One region of the Bacillus aerius genome, then DNA from elsewhere that is predicted to be linked to it. Evidence: riboswitches for the same ligand, from Rfam matches in the RefSeq annotation. Region 1 holds a riboswitch; the other holds the start of a gene.
What was found. A riboswitch is a leader RNA that binds a small molecule or an ion and turns the genes downstream of it on or off. The one in region 1 is predicted to bind glycine.
Positions count from the first base shown of each region.

Region 2: another riboswitch for glycine. It lies ahead of M2353_RS19080 (amino acid permease); the one in region 1 lies ahead of gcvT (glycine cleavage system aminomethyltransferase GcvT).

Region 1 covers NZ_JARYHO010000001.1:2,251,187-2,262,296, reverse strand. Annotated here, with positions in the region: gene tapA (amyloid fiber anchoring/assembly protein TapA) at 1-354, shown strand, start outside; gene sipW (signal peptidase I SipW) at 404-976, shown strand; gene tasA (biofilm matrix protein TasA) at 1,035-1,835, shown strand; gene sinR (transcriptional regulator SinR) at 1,903-2,238, opposite strand; gene M2353_RS11640 (anti-repressor SinI family protein) at 2,272-2,436, opposite strand; gene M2353_RS11635 (YqhG family protein) at 2,621-3,418, opposite strand; gene M2353_RS11630 (DEAD/DEAH box helicase) at 3,433-5,103, opposite strand; glycine riboswitch at 5,354-5,461, shown strand; glycine riboswitch at 5,465-5,560, shown strand; gene gcvT (glycine cleavage system aminomethyltransferase GcvT) at 5,665-6,762, shown strand; gene gcvPA (aminomethyl-transferring glycine dehydrogenase subunit GcvPA) at 6,779-8,125, shown strand; gene gcvPB (aminomethyl-transferring glycine dehydrogenase subunit GcvPB) at 8,118-9,578, shown strand; gene M2353_RS11610 (rhodanese-like domain-containing protein) at 9,618-9,998, opposite strand; gene M2353_RS11605 (lipoate--protein ligase family protein) at 10,218-11,054, shown strand.
Region 2 covers NZ_JARYHO010000001.1:3,680,772-3,691,881, reverse strand. Annotated here, with positions in the region: gene M2353_RS19115 (ribonuclease YeeF family protein) at 1-531, shown strand, start outside; gene M2353_RS19110 (DUF2247 family protein) at 544-1,083, shown strand; gene M2353_RS19105 (hypothetical protein) at 1,105-1,770, shown strand; gene M2353_RS20305 (YxiF family protein) at 2,130-2,240, shown strand; gene M2353_RS19100 (MFS transporter) at 2,556-3,749, shown strand; gene M2353_RS19095 (shikimate 5-dehydrogenase) at 3,797-4,699, opposite strand; gene M2353_RS19090 (MFS transporter) at 4,718-5,899, opposite strand; gene M2353_RS19085 (LacI family DNA-binding transcriptional regulator) at 6,548-7,564, opposite strand; glycine riboswitch at 7,841-7,920, shown strand; gene M2353_RS19080 (amino acid permease) at 8,082-9,428, shown strand; gene M2353_RS19075 (DUF3169 family protein) at 9,476-10,156, opposite strand; gene M2353_RS19070 (helix-turn-helix transcriptional regulator) at 10,153-10,359, opposite strand; gene M2353_RS19065 (NUDIX hydrolase) at 10,530-11,110, shown strand, end outside.

The sequences.
Region 1 (11,110 bases):
AGTCATTTGAAACTGATCGATCAAACGATCATTGAGGGGACAGTCTGTGCGCCTCAAAAGCTGAGCATGTCACTAAAAAATATTGGACAACCCATCGTGCACTCTGAATGGAAGTGGGAACTACATAAAGTAGAGAGTGTTCAGATGCCATTACAAGATGGCCATGTTATTGAAAAAGGTGCTATACAGTCCCTCTCATCAGAAGAAATGACGACTGTCACGGCAGTTAAAGCAAAAACAAATGGAATCTATGTGTTTAAAATCTATTATCCTAAAGGGTTTGGTGGTTCTGAAAAGCCATTCTTTACGTCTCAACATATACAGCTTTCAAACTGTCAAGAAAAGGCGTCCTAAATAGGGGTTGCCTGCTGAATGAAATATGATATGTAAAGGGGAGAAAGGTATGAAAAAGTGGATGAAAATGTCTGGGAGTATTCTTTACGCGCTGGTCTTCACGATGATGATTGTGTGTATTATTGTCGTGTTGTCATCAAGGACAACAGGCGGAGATCCTCAGATTTTTGGTTATGAGTTCAAGCAAGTATTATCTGGATCAATGGAACCGGAATTTTCGACTGGTTCATTGATTGTTGTGAAACATGTCACCTCACCTGAAACACTCAAAAAAGGGGATATTATTACGTTTCAAACGAAGCAAGACCAATCCTTTGTGACTCACCGCATTGTTGGGGTGAAAGGAAAAGGAGTAAATAAAGCCTTTGAGACAAAAGGAGACCACAATATGTATCAAGACGGCACGCTCGTCAAAGCGAATCAAGTGACTGCGCAGTATACGGGCGTGAAGATTCCTTATGCAGGAAAGCTTCTTTCGTATGCAGGAACTTCTGCTGGGACCGCTCTTTTGCTCATTATTCCAGGGGTGATGCTGCTTGTTTATTCAACCATTCATTTTGTTGGTGCCGCCAAACATCGAAGACATACGGCTGAGTTACATATGTCAGAGGAACAAGTATAAATTTTCGTTTGTAACCTAAATCAGGTTTCAATAAAACAATTTATTAGGGGGTTCAATCATGGCAATGAAAAAATCAATTCGTTTAGGTGTTTTATCGGGAGCGTTAGGTCTTGCTTTAATTGGCGGGGGAACGTGGGCTGCATTTAATGATGTTGAGACGGCAAACGCGGTCTACTCTACAGGAGAGCTGAATCTATCTGCAAAAGAGAATTCCGGCGCCATCAACCTTGCGAACATAAAACCCGGTGACCGTATAAAGAAGGAATTTAATTTTGAAAATAAAGGGTCTCTTGCAATTAATCAAGTGCTGATGAGTCTCGATTATAGCCAGTTTCAAGATGGAACATCAGCGAAGAATGGCGGGAAGAATACAGCTGAAGAATTCCTCAGCCAATTTCAGGTGAGTGTTCTAACGGTTGGAGCCGAAGGTGGGAATGGATACCCGAAAAATATTATTTTAGACCATGCAAACCTGCTTGACCTGCATCTATTAACGTCAAAGCAGGATCAGACCGCATTTGAAAAGCTTCGTCATGCCGTCGATGAGAAGTTTTTACATGAAAGTGGTAAAATTAATGTTGCCACCGTTGATGGATCAACAGCTCCAGAGTATGACGGCATTCCAAAGAATCCGTTTGATTACGATAAAATGGAAATGATCATTGAATTTGTCAATGACCAGACGAAGGATAAAGCGGGTAACTATATCCAAAATAAATACCAAGGCGATGCGATTCAAGTTGATCTTTCCTTCGAAGCGACTCAGTGGAATGGTTTAACGATCAATCCAAAAAAGCATACGGATGAAAAAGGCTACGTGAAAGAAAACGAAAAAGCACACAGCGAAGATAAAAAATAAAGTCAGTCTTTAGACTGATAACAAGATCTGCATAGCAATTGGAGGAGTATGCGCTAAAATATGCGCATTACTCCTCTTCTTGCTTTTTTTTCCAGATTTGATAATCTAAAAATTCACGAAATTGCTTTTTCGAAACCCCTGATGTCATTGCATCTCGAACTAGTTTTTCCCATTCACTATCTAATTGACCATCGTATTCGGTTTCATCATTTTCGTTTAACAGTGTATGAACCGAGACGTCCAGAACAGCGGAGACTTTTTCAAGAAATTGAATGGAGGGGTTTGTTTGCAAGTTTCTTTCTATTGAACTTAAATAAGACTTCGCTACCCCAGCCTTTTCGGCCAGTTCTGATAGTGAGTAGCCTTTTTCATTGCGGTATTGTTTAATACGCTGGCCAATCAATGTCATCACCTTCCTTTCGATATTATAGCACATTCAGAAAGGTTTGATAGAATGACTTCTTGCCATAGGGGGAGACTCAGAGGACTTTTCGCGTGATTTGAGAAAATGACGGACTTCTTCTACTGTTAGTCCTGCTTTGCGCGCTTCGCGTAATAATTGAACCCATTCACTGTCTAATAACTTCGTTTTCTTTTCCATACAAATACCCTCCTAAAATACTGAATCGTGTATTTCAGGCACTTAACGCATGAAATGGAAAAACACAGGTGATAAGACTTCATAGATTGCTTGCGTCATGTTTCCGCCCAATACAAACAGACAAACGTTGCTTTTGATTGATCGAAAATTTGATATCACATGAAAGGGAGGGAGACTCGCTAAGTCAGCCTCCTCTTTTTTGCTGTAAGTAAAAAAGTCCGCCATTTTCAATCGTAAGACTGATTTTTGGTTCGTATAAAGTTTTAAGTGCTTGTCTTTCTATTTCATATTCTACAGATGTGTCTGAAGTCCCTTCATAAAATTGGTTTAAAAGTTCCGAGTCTTCTTTCCACTTTTGAACAGCTCTTACCGCCCAATCATCCGGCTCTTCATTGGCATAACGTTCCATCAGGCTGTAAAGCCGTTTGACGCCGCTCTCTGGCTTAATCATCGTACTCATTGTGAAGCAATAATCAGGAATTTGAGACGATAGCTCACGCGCTTCCAGCTTCTCTTGAAATTGTTCGATGACTTCTCCACGTATTAGATGAAGTCCAAGAGACAGCAGTTTGTCTTTTTTACGGTCTGCCAGATAGGATATTTTGACATTGAGACCAAGCCACGGCTCCAGCGCGATCTGGCTGTTTGTGAGCGGTCTGACTTTTTCGTACAGCCGAATAAAACGGCCTTGCTGTTTCACAACCTCGAATATTTGGAATAAACGAGGGGAGCCGAAGTGGACAAATTCTCCTTCGACCGAGTCATCAGCTTTTTTTTGATCAGTGATCAAAGTCAATTGCCGCGGCTCAGGTACGCCTCCCGTTTTTTCGAGCCAATGCCAATAAAAAGGACGGTTCATGATCAATTTATCCATTTCGATTGTCAGCTGTACGGTCATGTGCCCTGCACTTTCTTCAAGTATGTCGCATTGATTTGCCTGAAAGAAACGGAGAAGAAATGTGTGAATCTCGCGCTGCTCCATTGGTCAACTCTCCTTTATGAACCTTGCTGTCTTTCTTCTAAAAGCGGTGTTTGTGCTTCTGTTAAATAGGAAGCAAATTGGGTTAATTTCTTTTTCATGTCTACGTCAGACTCGTGTTGGAAGAGAATTTGATGCAATTCTGTTTCAGCATCTTGGATATCAATTCGGGTTAAAATATCATCTAGATCGCCAATGACGTTTTCAAACAGCTGAATTTTTTCATATAAAAGTTTTAAAATATGTTCTTCAACTGTCCCGCTAGTTGCCATATTGTAAATGTGGACATCCCGCTCTTGACCGAGCCGGTGAATACGTCCAATTCTTTGTTCCAAGCGCATTGGGTTCCACGGAAGGTCGTAGTTGATGATTTGGTTGCAAAACTGAAGGTTGATCCCTTCGCCGCCTGCTTCTGTCGCAATGAGCACTTGCGCCCGCTCTCTAAATAAATCTTTCATCCAGTCTTTTTTACTCCGTTTAAACCCGCCTCGAAAAGGAACCGAACTGATGCCGTTTTGCTGGAGAAACCATTGCAAATAAATTTGTGTCGCGCGGTATTCAGTGAAGATAATGACTTTTTCATTTAATTGCTGAATGAGTTTAACGACTTCAAGTGCTTTAGAATTTTGTTCTACCTGGTTGATTTTCTCCATGATGTGCATTATCGCAGAAGCACCTAGAATGTGTTTTTCCTCTTCTTGCATTTTTTTAATGGTCATATAGACAGCCTCACGACTCGAACAGCATTCTCGTTCTAAGGTCATAATTGAAAACATGTGCTTCGTATAGGAAGGGTTTTCTTTTAACTTACAAATTTCATCATATAGTGCTTGTTCTGTAGGGGAGAAATCAATAGAAATCGTCTTTACATGCCGCTTTGACCATTCGATGCCAGTGTCTTGTCTCCGGTTCCGAATCATGACTTTATTGACTAACTGTTTTAGCCGGTCATGGTCCTCAAGTTGAAGGTCTTTTTTGGCAAAGAGGTCTTTAAACTGTGTTTCATTACCTAAATGGCCTGGCTTCAACAGAGAAACGAGATTAAAAATTTCTCCTATTCGATTTTGGATAGGTGTGGCTGTGAGCAGTAAGCAGAACTTTTTATTCAAATTTCTCACAAACTCATAGTTTTTCGTTTTATTGTTTTTCAGTTTGTGTGCTTCATCAATAATGACCATATCGTAGGAGATGGATAAGATCGTGTCTCGATGTGGCTGTCTTTTGGCTGTATCAATTGAGGAAACCACAACATCGCACTGCTCCCACACATAGCTCTTCTTTTGCTCGACAGCATCTATGTAAAATTTTGTCCGCAGTTCTTGTACCCATTGGGACACAAGGGAGGCGGGTACGAGAATGAGAATCTTTTTGGCAAGTCCGCGAATCATGTATTCTTTGATAATCAGTCCTGCTTCAACGGTTTTTCCAAGACCCACTTCATCTGCTAAAATGGCTTTCCCATTCATCTCTTCTACGACTCTTCTAGCGACTTCGAGCTGGTGTTTTAAAGGAGTAAATGCAGGCAGGTGCGCAGGTGCTTGCAGTCCTTCAAATGAATCAATGGCTGTCACTTTTTGTACTTGTGCTGCTAAACGGTACATATCCCAATTCGCCCAGGGACCGTCTGCTGTAAGCCGCTTTTGAAATTCACTTGCCCATTTTTGATCAAATATCGTTTGAATATTCAATGTGACCGCCTGCCTTTCTGGTAGAGTGATGATAAAATCGTTCTGTTTTTAAACGCTTCATTTTTTCATAGCGATTTAAAAGATGTTATATATCAATAAAGGCGAACGATAATGAATGATTATTTTAAAAATGTTAATGATTTTTCTGTTGCTCTTCATCCATTTCTAATGGTAGGATGTTGGTAAGTGATCTAGAGAATAAGTCACCCATTTTGATAGTATGTCCAATAAAGGTGAAGAATATGAGCGGATGATGGTATGGGGAGAGACCTAGCGGTTATTTTGCACTGACAGGCGCCGAAGGAGCAAGCTGAATTGGTTCAGTGAATCTCTCAGGCAAAAGTACTCTTACCGGACGCAACTCTGGAGAGTGTTTGCGCAGCGATTTTTAGCAAACCACCAAAGGGGAAAACGCACAATGATGTTGTGCTGTAAACTTTCAGGTGCAAGGACAGAGACTTCTTTTTGATAAAAGGGAGCGCTCTGTCCTTTTTTGCTGTGATTTTTTTCTGAAAATTCAGCTTGTGATGTGCACTGTAAGAAAAAAGGGGGAAACGATTGATGTTGAAACGAACACCGCTTTTTCATGCGTATGAAACGTTTGGCGCAAAAACCATTGACTTCGGGGGCTGGGAATTACCTGTCCAATTTTCTTCCATTAAAGAAGAACATGAAGCTGTTCGAACAAAAGCAGGGCTGTTTGACGTGTCTCACATGGGTGAGGTGGAAGTCACAGGTCAGGGAGCCCTTCCTTTTTTACAAAGGTTATTAACCAATGATCTGTCAAAGCTGACAGACGGTAAGGCACTATATACAGCCATGTGTTATGAAGATGGCGGAACGGTGGATGATCTGCTTGTCTACCAAAAAGAAAAGAACAACTATTTACTTGTGATCAATGCTTCAAATATTGAAAAAGATGTGGATTGGCTGCTGAAACATCAAGGTGAGGAAGGCGTTTTCATTAAAAATGTCTCTGATCAAACCGCCTTGTTAGCCCTTCAAGGACCTCTTGCTGCTGACATCATCAAAGATGTTGCGGATGAAGAGGTAACATCACTGAAGCCATTTACGTTTTTATCAAAAGCGATAATTGCGCAAAAAGAGGTGCTTGTCTCAAGAACCGGTTACACAGGAGAAGATGGCTTTGAAATCTACTGCCAGTCAGAAGATGCTGTTCACCTTTGGACCGCTTTATTAGAAGCCGGACAGCCGAAAGGACTGATCCCATGTGGACTCGGTGCACGTGACACCTTAAGATTTGAAGCAAGACTCCCGCTTTATGGCCAAGAGCTTACGAAGGATATTTCTCCTTTAGAAGGCGGCATTGGTTTTGCTGTTAAAACGGATAAAGAAGCAGATTTTATCGGAAAAGATGCACTTAAAAAACAAAAAGAAGAAGGACCGAAACGAAAGCTTGTCGGGATTGAAATGATAGATAAGGGGATACCGCGGACAGACTATCCGGTCTTCTCAGGAGATAAGCAGATTGGTGTAGTCACAACCGGTACACAATCTCCAACATTAAAGAAAAATATTGGGCTTGCCTTGATTGAAACATCAGAGGCGCAGCTTGGGACAGAAGTGGAAGTGCAAGTTCGTAAAAAACGTCTAAAAGCCAAAATCGTCGCTACACCATTTTATAAAAGAGCCAAATAACGAGGAGGAATAGAGGATGAAGCACAGGTATTTGCCGCAAACAGAGCAAGATCAAAAAGAAATGCTGGATGTCATCGGTGTTCAGTCAATTGATGAGCTTTTCTCAGATATCCCAGAGAAAGTCAGATTCAAAGGTGCGTACAACATCAAAGAAGCCGCATCTGAAACAGAGCTAGTGCGGGAATTGTCTCGTCTTGCTGCAAAAAATAAAGATACAGTGGCTTATGCCTCGTTTTTAGGTGCTGGTGTGTATGATCATTACCAGCCTGTGATTGTCGACCATGTGATTTCACGTTCTGAATTTTATACAGCGTACACACCTTATCAGCCTGAAATTTCTCAAGGTGAATTGCAGGCAATCTTTGAATTTCAAACAATGATTGCTGAGCTGACCGGTATGGATCTTGCCAATTCCTCGATGTATGATGGCGGAACGGCATTAGCTGAAGCGGCGATGCTGGCTGCAGGACATACAAAGAAGAAAAAGATTGTGGTATCTGAGACGGTTCATCCTGAATCAAGAGCGGTGCTGAAAACATATGCGAAAGGACAGCATATTGAAGTCGTCGAGGTACCTGCGCGAAAAGGTCAGACCGATCTAGCCGCATTAGAAGAAGCCGTCTGCGACGAAACAGCAGCGGTCCTTGTACAATACCCAAACTTCTTCGGTGTTGTTGAACCATTAAAGGACATTGAACCGATTGCGCATAAAGGGAAAAGTTTATTCATCGTCTCAAGTAACCCGCTTGCACTTGGTTTACTGACACCACCAGGAAAGCTTGGGGCAGATATTGTCGTTGGTGATGCGCAGCCATTTGGCATTCCAGCTGCATTTGGCGGACCTCATTGTGGATATTTCGCTGTGACGAAAAAATTAATGCGGAAAGTGCCGGGGCGTTTAGTCGGGCAAACAGAAGACGAGAACGGTGTGCGAGGATTTGTGCTGACCCTTCAAGCGCGCGAGCAGCATATCCGAAGAGACAAAGCGACTTCAAATATTTGTTCAAACCAAGCATTAAATGCGTTAGCCGCTTCTGTTGCGATGACGGCGCTTGGGAAAACAGGTATCCAAGACATTGCCTATCAAAACGTACAAAAAGCCCATTATGCCAAGACGCAGGCAGAAAAACATGGGTTACAGGCTGAAATAGAGGGCGCTCATTTTAATGAATTTGTGTTGAAACTGAATGAACCTGTGAAAGAAGCGAATGAGCGATTGCTTAAAAAAGGAATCATCGGCGGATATGACTTGGGACGGGATTATCCAGAGCTTCAGCAGCATATGCTCGTCGCTGTGACAGAACTAAGAACAAAAGAAGAAATTGATACGTTCATCAAGGAATTGGGGGATCGTCATGAATAAACAAGATCAGCCGCTTATTTTTGAATTATCCAAAGAAGGAAGAATTGGTTACAGCCTGCCTGATTTAGACGTACCTGAGGAGAAGCTCCCAGATTTATTTGATGAAGCGTATATCCGCCATGAAGATGCGGAGCTGCCAGAGGTTTCTGAACTGGATATTATGCGTCACTACACAGCATTATCTAGGCGTAATCACGGGGTCGATTCTGGCTTTTATCCTCTAGGCTCTTGTACGATGAAATATAATCCAAAGATTAACGAAAAGGTGGCACGTCTTGCAGGTTTCTCGCATGTGCATCCACTTCAAGAGGCAGACACTGTGCAAGGTGCATTAGAGTTACTTTATGATTTAGGTGACCATTTAGAAGAAATTACAGGAATGGACGCCGTGACATTACAGCCTGCGGCAGGAGCACATGGCGAATGGACGGGGCTCATGATGATTCGTGCATACCATGAAGCAAGAGGAGATCTTAAACGAACAAAAGTCATCGTGCCTGATTCTGCTCATGGAACAAATCCCGCATCTGCAACAGTAGCAGGATTTGAAACGATTACGGTGGCATCTAATGAACATGGGCTTGTCGATTTAGACGACCTGCGCCGTGTTGTCAATGAAGAAACGGCGGCTCTCATGCTCACAAATCCAAATACACTCGGCCTTTTTGAAGAAAATATTTTAGAAATGGCTGAAATCGTCCACGGAGCAGGCGGGAAGCTTTATTATGATGGAGCGAACTTAAATGCTGTATTAAGCAGAGCAAGACCGGGGGATATGGGATTTGATGTGGTTCACTTAAATCTTCATAAAACCTTTACAGGTCCACACGGAGGAGGAGGCCCTGGTTCAGGTCCAGTTGGCGTGAAAAAGGATTTGATTCCATATTTGCCAAAGCCAGTGCTTGTGAAGAAAGAAGGTCGTTATTTCTTTGATTACGATCGTCCAGAATCCATCGGCCGTGTGAAACCGTTCTATGGGAACTTTGGCATCAATGTCAGAGCGTATGCGTATATCCGCTCTATGGGACCAGACGGCTTAAAGGCTGTAACTGATCATGCGGTGTTAAATGCAAACTATATGATGCGCCGCTTATGTGCTCATTATGATTTGCCATTTGACCGTCACTGTAAGCATGAATTTGTCCTTTCAGGTAAACGTCAAAAGAAACTAGGTGTGCGGACACTGGATATTGCCAAACGATTACTTGATTTTGGCTATCATCCGCCAACGATTTACTTCCCGCTAAATGTAGAGGAATGTATCATGATTGAACCAACTGAAACAGAATCAAAAGAAACCCTTGATGCATTTATTGAAGCGATGATTCAAATTGCAAAAGAAGCGGAAGAGAACCCAGAAATCGTACAGGAAGCACCACATACAACCGTTGTGAAACGAATGGATGAAACAAAGGCTGCACGGAATCCAGTGCTGGTTTTTGAAAGAAAATAAAAAGACTCATGGGGGCAATAGCTCCCAGAGTCTTTTTTGTTAGTTCTTTGTTTTAATGCGGCCGCCCCATTTTTTAAAGCCGCCCTTTAAATTATAAATCTCACGACAGCCATTTTTACGTAACGTTTGAGCAGCTTTTCCGCTTCTCAAATTATTTTGGCAATAGAGATAAACAGGCTTGTCAGGGCGTATTTCATTTTTGCGCTGCTTTAATTGTGAAAGGGGAATGTTTCTTGCGCCTAAAATATGTCCACCTTCAAACTCATTTGGTTCTCTCACATCAATGAGTTGGGCTTTGCGGTAACCTTTGATAAATTCTGCTTCCGTCAGCGTTTTCATTATGCGCTGCTGATAAATGTAACTGCCGATGGAATAAAGAACGAAAAGTCCACAAAGTGAGAGGACGATATAGTTGAATATTGGCAATACGACTCGACTCCTTCTTGAGCATCAGCACAGTCACCTGTCTGATGGTACGTTTTAGACAAATACTATTATAGTAAAGCAAAAGAAACTTGTCATCATAAATGGTAAGAATTATTTTCAATTCCTTCCCTATTTGATAGACTGATGAAGAGAGAAAATCGGTGGTCACCACCGTCATCTAACATTGACTACGTAAAAGAGAAGGGATTTTATATGCAAAAAGAGAAATGGTGTTTCATTGATACAGGAAACCAAGACCCTGCCTTTAACATGGCAATGGACGAAGCCTTGCTTTATTGGCATAGCGAGAAGCTGATCCCGCCTGTTATCCGTTTTTATGGTTGGAATCCAGCGACATTATCTGTTGGATATTTTCAACATGTTGAAAAAGAAATCAACATGGAAGCGGTTGAGCGCTATGGTCTTGGATTTGTTCGCAGGCCTACAGGAGGCCGCGGCGTTCTTCATGATCAGGAATTGACTTACAGTGTGATCGTGTCAGAAGAGCACCCAGAGATGCCAGCGACGGTGACAGAGGCATACCGCGTCATTTCAGAAGGGATTTTAGAGGGCTTTAAAGAACTAGGACTCGATGCATATTTTGCCATTCCTCGTACAGAAAAAGAAAAAGAAAGCTTAAAAAATCCAAGATCGTCTGTATGTTTTGATGCGCCTTCATGGTACGAACTTGTTGTAGAAGGCAGAAAAGTAGCAGGCAGTGCGCAAACAAGACAAAAAGGTGTGATCCTCCAGCATGGCTCGATCTTAATTGATCTTGATGAGGACAAATTGTTTGATTTATTTCTGTATCCAAACGACCGGGTGAGAGAGCGGATGCAGCGCAGCTTTAAAAACAAAGCGGTGGCGATCAATGAAATTTCAGATCGAACATGTACGATAGACGATGCGCGTGTTGCATTTAAACGAGGGTTTGAAAAAGGATTAAATATCGAGCTTGTGCCTTATGAGCTGACAGATGAAGAGTTGGCATTTGTTCAACACCTCGCCAAAACGAAATACGCCACAGATGATTGGAATTACAAGCGTTAAGACGAAGGACTCTTCTTGTTTTTTAATGGGCGATGGTGTAGAATTGTTATGATTAT
Region 2 (11,110 bases), 1.4 Mb from region 1:
GGCTTATATGGCCTCACCGCAACAAACGGCTTCAGCGAAGCGATTACGGGTCGAGATATGTTTGGAAATAAAGTCTCGAAAGAACAACAGGAAGCGAGTATGAATGCGGCACTGGGGATGCTTTTGCCGTTTGGGGCGAAAGGGTTTCATGGGAAGATGGGGATTAAAGGAGATAAAATTGAACATCCGGTAATAGATAGTAAAAGGGTCGGGAGTGCATTGAAAAAGCCAGATGGTCAACATGGTTTCAATGATATAATTGACAATTACACACCATTGGCTAAAGAGTTTGATTTGGTCGGTGGTGATAAAACAAAGGTTAAGCTGTATCAAATAGAGGGTGGTATGAAATACTATAGCTATAAGGATGTTTATAATAAAGATTTGCGAATAATTGAAAGAGTGTTTTCGGTTAAAGATCAAAATGGTATTTTTGAGTGGATTGTCGATCCAAATAAGGGAGTTACTCATAGAAGGTTTATTCCAGAAGGTGAAATTACAGGATTGCCTAATCAAAATCCTAAGAGATAGGAATGAAGAGAAATGAAATTTTCTATAGAGGTCTTAAAAACATATAATATTCACTATGATTGGAAAACTATATATGTAGGAATTAGGCTAGATTTGATCTCATACAAAGAAATAAGCAAGTATGCAGTGGAATACTTATCTAATCATACTGAATGTGAAAATTCTTTAATCCTAGAATTAGCTTGGGGTGCTGGCGATCCAGATGAGGATTATAGAAAACTCCAAATGATATTAGTAGAATTATACAATGATTTGGTAGAAGAAGAATCTAGCCAATGGGACATTGAAAAAAGGAAATGGAGATATGGTATAACGTCTCACTTAAAAGAAAAAAATAAGAAGTCACCTGAAGAGTTATTGGATGAATTGTGTGAAGTATACGCTGATTTTGGTTACCCTGAGGATATGGAACCATTTATTCATTATATGCCTCCTTCAGATGGTTATAATCCGTTACTGTATTCAAAAGAAGAGAATATAAATAGATTAGTATCTCTTTTTGATGAGTTTTTACAAAAAGAAAAAGCAGTTGTCCAATTCGAGCAATTTTAATTACTGATTAAAAGGTGACTAATGAAAATAAAACTTGAATTCGAACAAGGTGTGACAAACTACTATAAGTGGTTAGATCAGAAAATAAATGAATTTAAACAGTTAAGTGTATATAGTATAAACGGATATCACTTTTTAAATGATGGTGGAATAGAGGCTTTTCAAAGTTATTGTCAAAATGAATTAATCGAAATTTTTAGCGGGCAATTAACTAATTACCATTTTTATATCTTTCTAAGTAAGAAAGTAAATGATGTACATTTGCGAATAGAGAGATTCCGAAAAGTATGGAAATCAATTGATTCGGAAATAAATACTTCAGGTTTTGAAAAGGGGCCAGAATTACTTTTAAAAGAACAAGAAAATCAATTTTATGTCAGTATGGCCAAAGTACCTCAATCTGATTTAGATAAGGCATTGCGAATAATGGATCAGTATCAATCTAGTTTCATGATTGCCAGTAGAAGAGATTCTATGCTCTCAGAGGAATCTATAAAAGATTTGTTTTACACAGGATTGGATCAGAATAGTCATGATGTAGATTATCAAGCGCTTTTTTTGAAGTATGGTTTGAATGGTGAAATTATCTTTAGATGGGGATCTGTTCTAAATGAGGCCGAATTGGCAATGATTTTAAATCAAGATCATACCCAGAAAATACAGGAGCGAATACAAAGCCATTCATAGTATCTCTAAAAGAGAATAAGTCGTAATATTTTAATCAATCCCCACATTTGGGACTGCCCTCCCGCTTTGTGAGACTGGGAGCAAAACACCGTATGAAACAGCCAGTTGTCGAAACTCTTTCGGTGACTGGTTGTTTCATTTCCCCCTTTTTTAGAGATCAAAAAAAATCATTTGTTTTGTCAGAAGGTATTTACTTTCCTGCAATCAAGAGAACATAAAAGTCAAATACATGGAGACAACTAACTAGAGCATATAGAAAAGCCTACACAACGTTAACCGAAATAGCCTTAAGGGTGATAGCGCCTCCTAAACAAGGGAGAGTGCTGTTTTTCTGAGATCATGAAATTGAATCGCTCTTGATGAATGTAGATGAAGTGTTTCATCATTTAACGAGACTTCTTGAGCACATCAAATTCTCAAGTGGATACGGTGATTTCATTTTAATAGCAGAGGATTTTCATTTTGGATGATGCATAGAGCGTCAAGAATATTTTTATGAGTTTAGTCTTTGGGGAATGTGAGTTTAGAGGGATTTTTTTCTATCACCAATTCCCTCAAATTTAAGCAATTCACTATCATTACCTTTCACATTCATATAAAATAAGAGCTAGTGAAAATTTGAAGAGATGCTTGATAAATGAAGGGCATATAAGCTGTGAGCTGCATGAAATGATGAGATGTTTCAAGTACGTGAAGGTTGCAAAGCTGTTTCTCCTCACGCATGAATCTTGTAAGCGTAACCATTATTTGTCACTTCATTGCAATGTGTTGAGGGGTGTGTCAGCATGAGGAATCCGTATTTGAGAACGGCTTCTAGTCTTTATATCAATTATTTTTTATTAGGTATGGTCAATATTATTTTGGCTTCTAATATGCCATTTTTGATCAAACAATTAGATACAAATAGTGCGGGGATAAGTTATATGATATCTGCACTCGGTATTGGCAGGGTGCTCACGTATGGTTTATCGGGCATACTGTCAGATCGTTTTGGACGAAAGCCGGTCATTTTGGTTTCCGGGGTGCTGATGGCGGTGTTCCTCATTGGAATCCCGTTGTCTCCGAATTATCAAATCGCGTTTGCGTTTGCGATTTTGGCAGGGGTGGCGAATTCGGCGATGGATGCAGGGACGTATCCGGCTTTAATGGAAGCTTTTCCTCAAAACTCGGGATCTGCAAATGTGATGGTGAAGGCGTTTATTTCGATTGGGGCGACCATTCTGCCGCTCGCTATTTTCTTTTTAGCAGAGCATGATCTGTTTTATGGATTTGCGTTTTTTGTACCTGCTTTTATCTATTTAGTGAATGTGATGATGCTGTGGACATTGCCATTTCCGAATCATCGCAAGGTGGAGCAAGTTCAGGTGACGGAGCATGATGGACTTCCGCGCTTCTCATCAGAGCCTACGTTTTGGAGAGAAGGGGTCGCACTGATTGTGATCAGTTTTACATCAAATGGTCTGTACGCCTTGCCGCAAATTTGGCTGCCTACGTACGGTGAGGAAATATTGGGAATGGCTTCTGGCAGTGCTGTGAAGCTGCTTAGTTACTATAGCATGGGCGGTTTGCTGTCTGTCTTATTGCTCGCATTTCTTTTGCGCCGCATTGTTCGTCCGGTCACCGTGCTGCTACTCTATCCGATTATTACATTAGCTTCTATCTGTGTGCTATTGGTCGTGAAGTCTCCAGTCATCGGGACCGTCAATGCATTTGTATTGGGCTTTTCAACAGCTGGTGTCTTTCAGCTGACGTTAACCGTAATGGCTGAGTTCTTCTGGAAAAACAAAGGGACGATGACAGGAATTATCTCAACAGCAGGCGGAGTGTCCGCCATTGTGATTCCAGTCGTCACTGGTTTGATCGAAACCCACTCGACCATTTTGCAAATCTTTATATTTGATGCGGGTGTGGCTGTTGTGGCGATCATCGGCGCGGTGTATATCCTTTATCGATATCGCCGTGTGATGATACACGAATAAAAAAAGACGACTTCCAAAGCGGAGGTCGTCTTTTTTATGTGTTTCGTTTAGAAACGGTCATTTTCAAACAGAATTTGTTTTACTTGTTCAACTGGCATATCCTCGCCAGTAAAGAGTTTGTACGCAAGGGCACCTTGCCATAGCATCATGCCAAGACCGTTAATCGTTTTGGCACCAGCTTCTTGTGCTTGAGCAAGAAGTTTTGTTTTTTGCGGGTTGTAGACGACATCTGTCACGATTAAGTCTTTGCGTAATACATCAAGGGTATCGTCAATAATGCTAAGCTCATCTAATGGTTTCATGCCAAGGCTTGTCCCGTTTGCTAAGATCGCACTTTCAGCTACTTCACGACGGAAAGCGTCTTTGTCTTCAAGTGGGAAAATATTCGCTTTGACACCGAATGATTTCATTTCGTTGTTGATGTAATTTACATTTTCCTCTGCTTGAACAAAGTATTGATCATTACGAGCAAAAATACTAATTTCACGAATACCTGATTGTGCAAGCTGAATGGCGATCGGTGTTGCAGCGCCGCCAGATCCAACGAGTGTAACCTTTTGTCCAGCTAATTCAACGCCGTGTTCAATTAAGTTTCTTACGTAACCAAGACCATCTGTGTTGTAACCAACCAGCTTGCCATCTTTGTTCACAACTGTGTTGCTTGCGCGAGTATATTTTGCAGAATCATCTAGTTCATCTAAGTAATCAAGTACTTTCATTTTGTTCGGCATGGATACGTTAAATCCAGCTGCACCCATTGCTTTCATCCCGTTTACTGCTGCTTCTAGTTCATCATTTCCTACCTCAAAAGCAAGGTAAGCATAGTTGATTCCTGTTAGTGTATAGCCAAGGTTGTGCATCCGTGGTGACAGGCTGTGTCCGATTGGTGTTGCAAGAAGACCGACTAATTTTGTTTTTCCATCAATATTACGTTCATGTATGTTTGTCATGATTGACATCTCCTTTAATTATCTAAACAATTTTTTCATGCGTCGTAAAACAAAGACTGCTAACAATACGCTGATGACCGCAATGATCATATCGAAGAATAAAGTCATTTTAATATCGTACGTGCTGACGAGTCCGCTTGTAATCAGCGGAACAAGGATAAACGCTGAGCTTGCCGCAATGTTGACATATGATGAAGCCGTTGCTTTGTTTGTAGGGAATAATTTCATCATAATACTCATCGCCAACTGGAAAATGCCGGCTGTAAATAATCCTAAGAAAAAGGTACTAACAATGACAATGCCGTACGTTTCGATTTGAAATAGTGAAAGCATGGCAAGGAATGCCCCGATTGGGTAAATAATGGCGACCATAATCGGTGAAATGAATTTATCTAATACGATTGAAAGCAATAGAACAGATACGAGTGCACCAATACTAAAATATGAAAGAAGCTGTGTCGCTTGTCCTGAGCCAAGCCCAATCAATTTCAACCCGAGCTGTGGAAGCCAAGTTTGCCATACGACAAATAATGCAGTAGACGTGAATCCCATAAGTACAACAGCTAAACCTTCACCAAACATTTTCGGTTCTTCCTTCATTTGCTCTTGAACGGGAAGATCGTTTTGAGAAGCCGTTTGCTTATGATTTGGGAACGGCATAAAGATCAAGTAAATGCCTACAAGTAAATAGAGAAGTCCTAGACCAAAGAATGCCCAGCCCCAGAAGATGTCATGTGCAATAAGGAATGCCAAGATAAATGGAAGAACAGTCGCACCAATTGATACAGACGCCTTCACTAATACAGAAGCTGAACTTGCTTTTTTAGGAAATGACTCTGTCAAAGCAGGATATGTTCCTGAATCAAGTAATGAGTTCGCAATCCCTGCGGAAATGGCGAAAATGAAAGCCAATGTATAATTGGTCGTTGTTGGAATCCCAATTAAGAATAATAAGTAGAGAAAGTTACCTGTAATAATGACAGGTTTTCGCCCCCAGCTGTCTGCCAGCCGGCCAGAGAAAAAGAGAGCAATTAATTTACCGATACCGATTGCTGATACAAGCAAGCTGATTTTTGGAATATCTACATGGTAGCGTTCAGATAAGCTTTCCATGTTTGATGCCACAATAATATTGATCATGCCTAGCATGAAATAGTTTAAGTACATGCCAAGTGATGATTTAATGTATGGATTTTTCATGTTCCTACTCCTATATTTGAAACCCTGTTCGGGCCAAATTCTTGTTACCCTTTGTTATTTCCTTAAACGTAAATAATATTAAGTCCATCACAACACCCCTTGTGTGATTGATGAAAAAATAATGAATATTCATCTGTTCTTCAAATAAGTACATCGTTCTACTAAATAATTAAAAATAATAACAGTTATCATAAGTTGATGGACTTCATCGATTTGATCAGAATCAAAAGATCCATCTTTAACTGTAGTTGATATGATAAATAACGATATGTTCACAAAAGGTATAACGATATACTAAAAGAAGCAACGAGATAAATATACTCCTGTGTATAAAATGTGTCAAGTTTATGACTTTGCGATTTAAAAAAAGAAAAATGTAATAAAGAAATAGTTGACTTGATCAATAAAAAAAGGAGAATCGCTTTGCAATTCTCCTTTCAGCGTGTAGACAAACCCTCGCATTCTTTGTCAGTCCTGTGCGCTGGTACTCACGAATGTCAAATTCGCTCCGTGCCAGTGCTCGTCCTTCCTAGACTGCAAAGGTTTTCTATCACGCTGATAAGAAGACAAAGGGCTAAAATAAAGTTCATTTTAGCCCTTTGTCAACAATCTGAAAGGAGAATCGCTTTGCAATTCTCCTTTTCATGATCATGTCGAGGTTTCTCGAATATGAAGTTGAGGCTTTAATATCAATCGCTGCAGTTCTTCATCCTGCTCGTTCATTTTATGATACAAAAGGTTGGCTGCTTTGACTCCAATGGATCGTGGAAATGATGAGACTGTGGTGAGCGGCGGGTGATACATCTCCGCTTCAGGGATGTTATCGAACCCAACTACATCAATGTCTTCACCAGGCTTGATGTCACGCGCTGCCAATTCTTGAATCACCCCAAACGCCACTAAATCACTGAAGCAAAAAATAGCAGTAGGTGGTTCGGGAAGGTCAATCACTTGGGCAAGGGCTTCTTTCCCGCCTTCACGGGTAGGCACCATATCGATAATAAGAGATTCATCCATCGTTAGGTCTTCATCATCATGGGCTCTTTTGAACCCTTTCATCCGTTCAATCCAAGTCGAGGAGGATTTGATTCCACCTAAGAAGGCGATGCGGCGATGCCCTTTTTGAAGAAGATGACGGACCGCCATCCAAGTGCCTTGTTCATAATCAACGCCGACATAATCACAATGGACATCTGCTAATTCACGGTTTGCCAATACTTTTGGTGTGCGAATGTTGTTTAATTGTTTCACCGTTCGTGTCGAACTTTTCGATGCTGGATTTAAGATGATTCCACCCACTCGGTGCTCTACCATTGTGGAGATGAGCCGCTCCTGCTTATCCACACTATCAAAGGTTGTCCCAAGTAAAACGGTATAGCCAAGTGACTCAAGGGTGGTTTGCACACCGATTAAAAATTCAGAAATAAAGGTGTTTGAAATATCCGTGACGATCACACCTACAATATTTGAACTTTTCGACCGCATGTTGGCAGCGACGCGATCGTACACGTATCCCAAATCCTCCATGGATTGCAGCACTCTTTTCCGGGTGGCTTCAGAGATCCTAGGGTTGTTGCGAACAACGAGTGAGGCCGTTGAAGTCGATACACCGGCATGCCGAGCGACTTCTTGTAATGTCACACGCTGTTTGTTCATTTTTTTCATTTGTCTTCACCAACTTCATTGGATTGCCTAACTATGGTTCATCATCAAGATGGATGTCTCCACCAAACGAGCCGAACATTCTTTGTTTCATTATACCTTAATCAAGGGGTGTTGATGAAGTGATGTCATATCAGCTTCAGATAAGGAGGAAACAACATCTTAAAAGATTACCATTGACAGCTTTCTTTTAGAGGCGTAAAATATAAAATTATTCAGAAATAGCAACATTTAAAGTGAATATCGAAGGCTATGATTGCTGTGGGTCACACTATGGCAGGAGCAGCTTCTGGAGAGACCGCATGTATGTGCGGCGCCGAAGGGTTCACAATCTCAGGCAAAAGGACAGAAGAGTACGAAATATTGTATTTGTGATGCATGGATCATACTGTGTATTGCTTTTCTCTATTTTGCTATTCTTTTATGACCGTGAGATTGGAGCGCATCCAATCTCTTTTTTTATGGACTTTTGAGAGTTCATTATTTCAGTATAGGATCGTGTCGTAGGAGGGTGTTGGAATTGGCACAACAAGAGTTAAAGCGAGATTTATCAAACCGTCATGTTCAATTAATTGCCATTGGCGGAACGATTGGAACTGGGCTGTTTTTAGGGTCTGGAAAGGCCATTCAATTGGCTGGACCATCGATCATTTTTGCGTACTTAATTGTCGGAATGGCCATCTTTTTTGTCATGAGGGCACTTGGAGAATTGCTCTTATCTAAGGCGGGCTATCAGTCTTTAACGGATATAGCAGAGGATTATCTTGGACCATGGGCTTCCTTTGTGACAGGATGGACGTATTGGTTTTGCTGGATTATGACAGCGATGGCGGATGTTATTGCGGTCGGGGTGTATGTGCAGTACTGGTTTGATATTCCGCAGTGGATTCCTGCTATTATTTGTTTATTGATTTTGCTAGGATTTAATTTATTAACGGTGAAGCTTTTTGGAGAAATGGAATTTTGGTTTGCACTGATTAAAGTGATTACGATATTACTGTTGATTGGCGTTGGAATTGTCCTGTTAATCATTGGTTTCCAAACAGATGCAGGGCCCGTGACGGTAACGAATCTGTGGTCACACGGAGGATTATTTCCAAATGGTGTGACAGGCTTCTTATTGTCATTCCAGATGGTGATTTTTGCGTATGTGGGCGTGGAACTTGTCGGTGTGTCAGCAGCAGAAACAGCGAATCCGCAAAAAAATATCCCGTCCGCGATTAATAAAATTCCATTAAGAATTCTATTTTTCTATGTAGGTGCGATTTTTGTATTACTATGCATCAACCCATGGACAGAACTCAGTGCATCAGAAAGTCCTTTTGTGAAAACCTTTGGGCTCATTGGGATACCAGTAGCGGCGGGACTCATCAACTTTGTCGTCCTGACATCTGCGGCGTCTGCTTGTAATAGCGGTATGTTCTCAACGAGCCGAATTTTGTATAATCTCAGTCATCAAAAACAAGGACCGGCATCTTTTGGCCGACTGAATAAGCACGCTGTTCCAAGTAATGCCCTGTTTGTGTCGACAATTGTGGTGTCAGTAGGGGCTCTTTTAAGCAAGCTAATTCCTGAACAAGCCTTCGGTATTGTGACAACGATTAGTGCCATTTGTTTCATTTGGGTATGGAGTATTATTTTAATATGTCATTTGAAATATAAGAAGACACGTCCTGAACTGCATAAGGCGTCTACCTTTAAAGCGCCATTTACACCTTTTGTGAATATAGCGGTTCTTGTGCTCTTTGCTGCCATTCTTGTCATCATGCTTTTCGCTGATGCGACACGTCCAGCCCTGTTATTGACACCAGTATGGTTTGGGTTCTTATTTTTGATTTATGCACGACAGAAACGTCGTTCAGCATAATGAACGAAAAAAGCACAGCCTTTTTAAATGGCTGTGCTTTTGCTTATTTAACGATTTCGAATCTTCAACATATAGTATGCATTAAGAATGATCAGAACAAGTCCAACGACGATGATGGAGAAGAGCTGAGAGTGATTGGCGCCAAGAGAATAGACAATCAAAATAAACATGGCACCGGTCAATAAAATATTCATCATTTGAAAAGTGTGAAAAAGCCCATCGAGCATCACATGCTTTTCGCCTTCATCAGAAATGGCGAGCAGTTTTTTGCCATAATCTTTATCGGTTGGACTAGGTAGGTGACGATTAGGATAGACGAGCTTTAGGACAGAGGTCGACACATAAGAAAGAATGACGGTGATCAAAAATAAGGCAGCATTTGCGAGAATCAGCCAGAGTGGCTGCTCAGTCACGATGGAAATACCAATTGCAATGATCGATAAAATGGTACTCACCGTATTAGCTAACGTTACATCAGTAAAGGTTCGATACTGTTTTACCTCGAGTTCATCCTCCTCATCACCAGATACCGAAAGAGAGACTCTTTTCTTCATGCGTGAAATGCCTGAAAAACAATAAATGATGAATAGAACTGTCAAGCCAGTGATGACAAGAGTCGCTTCAAATGCTGTCTGCAGAAGTGTCATCTCAAATTCGGATGCCAGTAAACAGTAAGCACCGAGAAAACCAAGGAGAGCACCTAAGAGCATTTTGTATACAGTTTTCATGTGAGTTCATCCTCCTCGAATAGAAAAATTTGTTCAATGGGTTCTTGAAAAATACGTGAAAGCCTCATAGCAAGTAAGAGAGACGGCATTAATTCATCTCGTTCCATTAAGCTGATCGTCTGGCGGGAAACCTTTGCCCGTTTCGCAAGCTCCGTTTGGTTTAAACCATCACGTGCTCGCAGCTCTTTTAGCCGATTTTTCATTCTGTCACCTCAACTCTGATCAAAATGTTATCTTGATTGTAAAGTATTATATTCATTTTGACAAGTATAATTGTCAAAATGATAAAAATAATTGTCAGAAAGATCGCCTTTATTCAAAAGGGAATCAATGATACGCTAAAGAAAAGAGAAACAGAAAATAGGTGATGCCCATGTTCATTGATCAATTAAAAAGTGACTTACATCAATCACAGCCGCTATTTATCGGAGAAGAGACAGCGTTCAAAGCGGCAGTCCTTGTCCCTTTGGTGCAAGTCAACGGGGAATGGCATGTTTTATTTGAAGTGCGATCACTGACGATGAGAAAACAGCCTGGCGATATTAGCTTCCCAGGAGGCAAACTCGACGGCGGCGAAACCGCACAAGAAGCTGCACTGCGGGAAACATATGAAGAACTAGGGATTCCGCCCGAATCCGTCAAGGTGTTAGGACAGCTCAGTCCTTATATTGCCTCTCCATCCTTTGTGGTATATCCATTTGTCGGAATCATTGATGAACAGCAGGTCAAACATTCCTTTAATCAAGAAGAAGTAGAGGAGACCTTTACTGTGCCTCTATCATGGCTCAGCCAATACGAACCATACTTACACCATGTATCGGTGCAGCCAACACCAGGAGAGGACTTTCCTTATGAAAAAATCATGAATGGTGAAAAATACAGCTGGGGGAGTCGTTCGATTGAGGAGTGGTTTTATGATTACGATCGTTACACCATTTGGGGATTAACTGCCCG